Regions from separate parts of the Paractinoplanes brasiliensis genome, predicted to be linked through region 2. Evidence: predicted binding sites of a transcription regulator. Region 2 holds the regulator's gene; the other holds the start of a gene.
The links. The regulator HrcA, encoded in region 2, represses chaperone genes, less so after heat shock. The targets are predictions, from matches to a motif close to GGTTNGCACNCTCNNNNNGAGNGTGCNAACC.
Positions count from the first base shown of each region.

Region 1: the regulator HrcA is predicted to act here: its motif matches at 1,884-1,914, upstream of C8E87_RS19020 (FmdB family zinc ribbon protein).

Region 1 is NZ_SNWR01000001.1:4,216,890-4,220,453, reverse strand. Features, by position in the region: gene C8E87_RS19030 (sensor domain-containing diguanylate cyclase) at 1-960, opposite strand, end outside; gene C8E87_RS19025 (5-formyltetrahydrofolate cyclo-ligase) at 1,042-1,674, shown strand; gene C8E87_RS19020 (FmdB family zinc ribbon protein) at 1,937-2,323, shown strand; gene C8E87_RS19015 (hypothetical protein) at 2,785-3,399, shown strand; gene C8E87_RS43740 (hypothetical protein) at 3,451-3,564, opposite strand, start outside.
Region 2 is NZ_SNWR01000001.1:2,043,220-2,046,783, forward strand. Features, by position in the region: gene dnaJ (molecular chaperone DnaJ) at 1-820, opposite strand, end outside; gene hrcA (heat-inducible transcriptional repressor HrcA) at 838-1,860, opposite strand; gene C8E87_RS08900 (DUF4870 domain-containing protein) at 2,012-2,650, shown strand; gene hemW (radical SAM family heme chaperone HemW) at 2,686-3,564, opposite strand, start outside.

The DNA.
Region 1 (3,564 bases), 2.2 Mb from region 2:
GGCACCCGTCGCGGCCAGGGCCGTGCGCAGGATGACCTGCAGGATCCGGTGCAGGTCGTGGGTGCTCGAAAGGGTCTCGCCGAGGATCGCGAGGTGCCCGCGCAGCTGGTCGCGGCTGGCGGTCAGCGCCTGCACGTAGGCCTGCAGCTCCCGCGTCATCCGGTTGAAGGTGGCGGCGAGCCGGCCCAGCTCGTCGGCGCGCGGGATCGGCACGCGGGTGTCCAGTTCGCCGTCGGCCACCCGGTCGGCGGCCCAGGCCAGCTCACCCAGCGGGCGGGTGGTCGAGTAGGCCAGCCAGCGCGCCACCAGCACGGCGGCCAGCGCGGCGGCAAGCACGACAGCTGGGAGAAGGGCGTACAGGAAACTGGGTTTGCCCGGAGGAACGGTGAGCGTGAGACGCAGCGGCTGACCGGGCTCGGCCTCGAGGCGACGGTGCTCCCCGGCGGATTCGCCCTGATCCCCCAGCTGGATCTCGGTTCCGCTGGCGGCGGCCAGACGAGCCAGAAATTCCTGGTCGACGGCCTGCGCGGCGGTGATCAGCTCGTCACCGGCGACGGATCGGACGGATATCGCGGTGGTCGTCCCACCCACCGGGAAGGCGCAGTCCTGCCAGCCGGTGAACTCGACCGGGCGGGGCACCGGAAGCGTCATCCCGCTCGCACGCGCGTGCACCTGGGTCACGATCTTGATGTCGGTGGCCAGACCGCGTGTGATCAGCTGATCGGCCACCGCCGACCGCTCGGCCGGGGGGACCACCGCCACCGCGTCGGCCACTGCCTGAAGCTGCCGGCAGGCCGCCGCCATCCCGGTCCGCACAGTGGTGGTGGCATGGTCGAGTCGCTCGGCTGTCCGGTCCCGGCTCACCGCGGCGACAGTCAGGGCGACAAAGATGGACCCGAGCAGGACCGGACCGAGCACAACCACCAGAAAGGCAGTGGTGAGCCGGCCACGTAGCGTCACGCATCCTCCCGGAAGTGGCCCTCTTTGGAGCGATGCTGACATAGTGTGCACCGTTTGCCGGTTTTCAAAAGGGGGTGTTGCGTGCCCGATTTAACCCGTGATGCGGAAAGATCTCGCGCCGCGAAGGTTGCGCTACGCGATCGCCTCCTCACTTCCCGTCGCGCCCTGACGCCTTCGTCGCTCGCCTCCGCCGCCCTCGCCATTCAAGATCAAGCCCTTTCCCTCGTACGCCGTGACAACCACCCCACAGTGGCGGCGTACATGCCGGTGGGCCGCGAGCCGGGCGGGACCGATCTGGTGGCGTTGCTGTCCGCACGGGCCCGGGTCCTGTTGCCCGTTCTCCTCCCGGACAACGACCTCGACTGGGCTGCGTATCCGTCCGCCACCCCTTCGCGTCTGGTCGCCGCCCCCCGCGGACTGCTCGAACCCGACGGCCCCCGCCTCGGCGTCACAGCCGTCAGGGAAGCCACGCTCGTCTTCGTGCCCGCCCTGGCCGTCGACCGCCGGGGCATGCGCATGGGAAGGGGCGGCGGCTCGTACGACCGGGCACTGGCCCGTCTGACCGGCAACTCTTTCGTGGTGGCCCTGCTGCACGACGGCGAACTGGTCGACCATGTGCCCGCCGAACCACACGACCGCCCGGTGCACGCGGCAATCACCCCCGGCGGCGGCCTCACCGTTTTCGACGCCGAAGCCCCCGAGCCAGCCCGCTGACCCCAACGGTCGACCCAGGCGTCTCCGGCGACCGCCCCCTCGGACGCGACCGCCACCTTGGACGCGCCCGCCGCCGTAGACGCGACCGCCGCCGACCCGGGCGTTTCCGCCGATCGACTCCCCAGACACCCGCCGCCGACCCGGGCGTTTGGGGCGATTGACTCCTCAGACGCCCGGCCGAGTGGACGAAATGACCTCCGATGGCGCAACATTGGCACTCGGAGTTGGCGAGTGCCAGCAGCCGACCAGATCCGGAGGAGCCGTGCCTACCTACCAGTACGCCTGCACCGAGTGCGGACACCAGCTCGAGGCCGTGCAGTCGTTCTCCGACCCGGCACTGACCGAGTGCCCGAACTGCCAGGGCAAGCTCCGCAAAGTCTTCAACTCGGTCGGCATCGTCTTCAAGGGTTCGGGCTTCTACCGAAACGACTCCCGCTCCGGAAACGTGAGCGCCGAGAAGTCCAGCGGCAACGAGTCCACCAAGAAGGCCGACGCCACCAACGGCTCGTCCTCGACATCGTCCTCGGGTGACTCGTCGTCCACGTCCTCGTCGTCCACGTCCTCGTCGTCGTCCAGCTCGTCGACGTCCTCGACCACCGCGACGTCTTCCTCCTCGTCGAGCAGCTCGAAGACAGCCGCCGCTTCCTGACCCGAAGCCTCCGAACCGCGCCGGCCCGTCCCTCTCCCGGCGCGGTTCGCCATCCCCGGCGTAGCCGGTCGCACCCGCCAACCCCGGCGTAGCCGGTCGCACCCGCCAACCCCGGCGTAGTCGGCCTACCCGCCGGCCCCGGCGTAGGCGGTGGTACCCGCGACCCCGGCACGACTGGCCGTCCCCCGGCACGACTGGCCGTACCCGCCGACGGCGCTCTCCCCACCACGGCCCTCCCGCGAGACCCCCACCACGGCCCTCCCACGAGACCCCCACGGCCCTCCCCCGAGACCCCCCACCCGGGGGGCTTTGTGAACCTACGCCGCTCGCGAAGATCGGCTTGAGTTATCCACAATTCGGGGTTGTCCACAGGGCCCGAGCGAACGATCTCCCGTCTCGCCTAACGTCCGCCCCGGCGCCGCAAGACCGCGACGCCGCGGCGTCCGGAAGGGGCACGACTCATGGGCAGATCCACTGGCTCCCGGCTGGGTGCTGTCCTCCCCAAGGCGACAGGATCACCCAGCCGCAACCGCCGCGACGGGCGCCTGGATCCCGTACGCTGGCGCCGGCCGGCCACCGGCATGGTGCTGCGCCTCGCGGTGGTCGTGTTCCTGTTGTGCAGCGCCGCCCTGGTGTCGTGGTCGTCGTCGGACCCGTGCGGCAATGGCCCTCTGGCCGCCGCCGGAGGCGAGAACGGAATGCAGGCCGCAAAAGGCGATCGGGGCAGGCCCGGAGCTCAGGCAGGACCGGGGAAGGAACCCGCGACCCCGTCGGCCGCAACACCGGGCGGCATCAGCGTGCAGCCGGTCCCGTCCGGCAGCGTGGGCGTGCCCGTCCGGTTGGCCGATCCCGCCGCCCTGGCCCTGGTCCAGGCGGGCAACCGGGTTGATCTTCTGCTCCTCGACGAGTCCGGCGGCGGCGCGACACCGGTCGCCGGCTCGGCGCTTGTCCTTCAGGTCACCCGTTCCGACGACCCCGCGATCGGCGGCCTGCTGCTGGCGCTGACCCCTGACGAGGCCAAGCACGCCGTCGCAGGCCCCGGTCAGACCTTCGCCGTCCTGATCCGCCCCGGCTGACCGTCGAAGCACACCGTACGGTCGGACACGTCGAGCGGCCGCCAAGGCCGATCACCAGTGCGGCGGGCGGTCTTCCAGCAGGCGCTCATCGTTGTCGTAGGAGCGTTCGCCCCAACCGCGCTCGGTGTCGTCCCGGGTCTGGTCGGGAAGGACCGCCGCCTCTTC
Region 2 (3,564 bases):
CGCGGCAGTGCAGGTCGTCGCCCTTGCGCGAGTAGACGTCGTGCGGGCGTTCGTGGATCTCGACGTAGAGGTCGCCGGGGGTGCCGCCGCCGGGACCGACCTCGCCCTGCTGGGCCAGGCGGATGCGCATGCCGTCCTCGACCCCGGCCGGGATCTTGACGGTGAGCGAGCGCCGGGTGCGGACGCGGCCGTCGCCGGCGCAGGTCGGGCAGGGGTGCGGGATGACCGTGCCGTGACCCTGGCAGGTGGCGCAGGGGCGCGACGACACGACCTGACCCAGGAACGTGCGCTGCACGCTCTGCACCTCGCCGCGGCCGCCGCACGTGTCGCAGGTGGCCAGGTGGGTGCCGGGGGCCGTGCCGGCGCCGGAACACTGGGTGCACAGCACCGCGGTGTCGACGGTGATCGGGGCCTCGACCCCGAACGCCGTCTCGACCAGGTCGAGCTCGAGCCGCAGGATCGCGTCGGCGCCGGGACGGGTGCGCGGGCGCGGGCCGCGGGCGTTGCCGCCGGCCGCCGTGCCGAAGAACGCGTCCATGATGTCCTGGAAGCCGACGAACGGGCCGCCCGCGCCGCCGGGACCGCCGCCCGCGCCGCCACCGGGGGCGAGCGGGTCGCCGCCGAGGTCGACGATCTGGCGCTTCTGATCGTCGGAGAGGACCTCGTAGGCCGCGTTGATGTCCTTGAACTTCTCGTGCGCTTCCGGATCGGGGTTGACGTCCGGGTGGTACTGCCGGGCCAGTTTGCGGTAGGCGCGCTTGATCTCGTCGTCGGTGGCTTCCCGGCTCACGCCGAGAATGCCGTAGTAGTCCTTGGCCACGGGCTCCGCAATCCTCGTCAGTTCTGTGCCAAAAGGTCGCCCACGTAGCGTGCCACTGCGCGCACGGTCGCGATGGTGCCGGGGTAATCCATCCGGGTGGGGCCGAGCACACCGAGCCCCCCGACGATCGTCGTCCCGGGGCCGTAACCTGTGCTCACCACGGACGCCGACCGCAGGTTGTCGATCTGGTTCTCGTCGCCGATGCGGACCCGGGTCGTGCTCGGTTCCACTTCGCCGATGAGCTTGAGCAGGATGACCTCTTCCTCGAGGGCCTCGAGGACGGGGCGCAGCGTGCCCTGGAAGTCCAGCACACCCCCACGTGTCAGATTAGCCGTGCCCGCCAAGGCGAGGCGTTCCTCACTGCGCTCGACGAGCGTCTCGAGCAGCACGGAGGCCAGACAAGTCATGGTCCCGCGGGTGTCGGGGCCGCACTCGTCGACCAGACCTTGCACGAGCGGCGGCGTGTCGGCCAGCTTCTGACCTGCCAGTTTCTCGTTCACCCGGCGGCGCAGGTCGGTCACGTCGTCGGCGGGCACCGGGGCGGGCAACTCGACCAGGCGCTGCTCGACGCGGCCGGTGTCGGTGATCATCACGAGCATGAGCCGCGTGGTCGAGATCGGCACGAGTTCCAGATGGCGCACCGACGAGCGGGCCAGCGACGGATACTGCACGACGGCGACCTGACGGGTCAGCTGGGCGAGCAGGCGCACCGTGCGGTGCACGACGTCGTCGAGGTCGACCGCGCCGATCAGGAACCGCTCGATGGCCCGGCGCTCGGCCGGCGTGAGCGGCTTGACCTTGGAGAGCCGGTCGACGAAGAGCCGATAGCCGGCATCGGTGGGCACCCGGCCGGCACTCGTGTGCGGCTGGCGGATGTAGCCCTCTTCCTCCAGCACCGCCATGTCGTTACGCACGGTCGCCGGGGACACGCCCAGCTGGTGCCGCTCGACGAGCGATTTCGAGCCGACCGGCTCCTGCGTCTCGACATAGTCCTCGACGATCGCCCGCAACACCTCGAGCTTGCGGTCATCCAGACTCACAATGACCCCTCCCTCTTGGCACTCCCGCGGACAGAGTGCCAGTCTACGTCGCCGCCGTCGGGAGCGCGATGATCGAATGCGGTGTCTGTTCCCCGACTTGATCAGCGAGTCGCCCTCGACCGCATTGAACTGCGGCTCTACGGTGTCAGCCATGACTGAACCACCTCGCCCGCCCGGTGAAGGTAATCCGTACGATCCGACCACGCCGTTCAACCCTTATGCGGCTAACGACCCGGTCTCGGGTTCGACACCCCCTCCGCCGCCTCCCTATGGCGCCCCGCCGCCGTCGTCCGGTGGCCCGTCCTACGGTGGCCCGCCGCCGTCGTCGGGCGGTCCCGGTTACGGTGGCCCGCCGCCGTCGTCCGGTGGCCCCGGCTACGGCGGCCCAGGTTATGGCGGCCCGCCGCCTCCGTACGGCTACCAGCAGCCCGGTTACGGCGCCGCGCCCAACCAGGACGACAAGACCTGGATCATGATCGCCCACTTCGGCGGCGCGCTCGGCGCTCTCGTCGGCGGCGGCCTGTCCGGCTGGATCGTGCCGTTGATCGCCATGCTGGCCAAGGGCAACCAGTCCCCCGCCGTCCGGGCCGAGGCGGTCAAGGCCCTCAACTTCCAGATCGTGTGGTCGGTCGTCACGCTGATCGGCTGGGTCACCGCCTGCGCCGTCATCGGCTTCGTGATCATCCCGATCGCCGCGCTCATCGCCATCGTGTTCGGCGTCATCGCCGGCGTGAAGGCCAGCAACAACGAGCCGTACAACTACCCGCTCTCCATCAACCTGATCAAGTAGCGTGGCCGGCCGCGCCGGGTACGGGGCCCGGCGCGTCAGACCACGTCCCTGATCACGGCGTCGGCCAGCAGCCGCCCCCGCAGCGTCAGGATCAAAAGCCCTTCCTCGTACGCGTCGGCGTCGATCAGCCCGTTGGCCAGAGCCTGCTTGGCGCCCACCGGGTCGACCCGATCGAGCCCGATGCCCTCACGCAGCCGCACCCGCAGCATCACGTCCTCGACGTGCCTGTCCTCGGCGCTGAGCAGCTCGCGCCCCTGCCCCGGCGAGAGACCCCGCAAAAGCCTTCCCGCGTACGCCGCCGGATGCTTGACGTTCCACCAGCGCACCCCGCCGACGTGGCTGTGCGCCCCCGGCCCGAGACCCCACCAGTCGGCGCCGGTCCAGTAGAGCAGGTTGTGCCGGCAGCGGGCCTCGTCGCCGGTGGCCCAGTTGGACACCTCGTACCACTGGAAACCGGCCTCACTGAGAGCGGCCTCGGCGGCCAGGTAGCGGTCGGCGGCCACATCGTCCGACGGGTACGGAATCTCGCCACGCCGCATCCGGGCCGCCATCCGCGTGCCGTCCTCGACGATCAACGCGTACGCGCTCACATGGTCGACCCCCGAGTCGATCACCGTCTGCAACGACCGCGCGAAGTCGTCGGCGGTCTCGCCCGGGGTGCCGTAGATCAAATCCAGGTTGACGTGCTCGAACCCGGCCTCGCGAGCCTCCACGGCAGCCTGCGGGGCTCGCCCCGCCGTGTGCTTGCGATCCAGAATCCGAAGAACGCCCGGCGCAGCCGACTGCATGCCGAGCGAGATCCGGTTGAAGCCGTGCCGCCGCAGCCGCCGCAGATAGTCCGGGTCGACGGACTCAGGATTGGCCTCAGTAGTGATCTCGGCGTCCGCCGCAAGCCCCCACGCCCGGTCGATGCC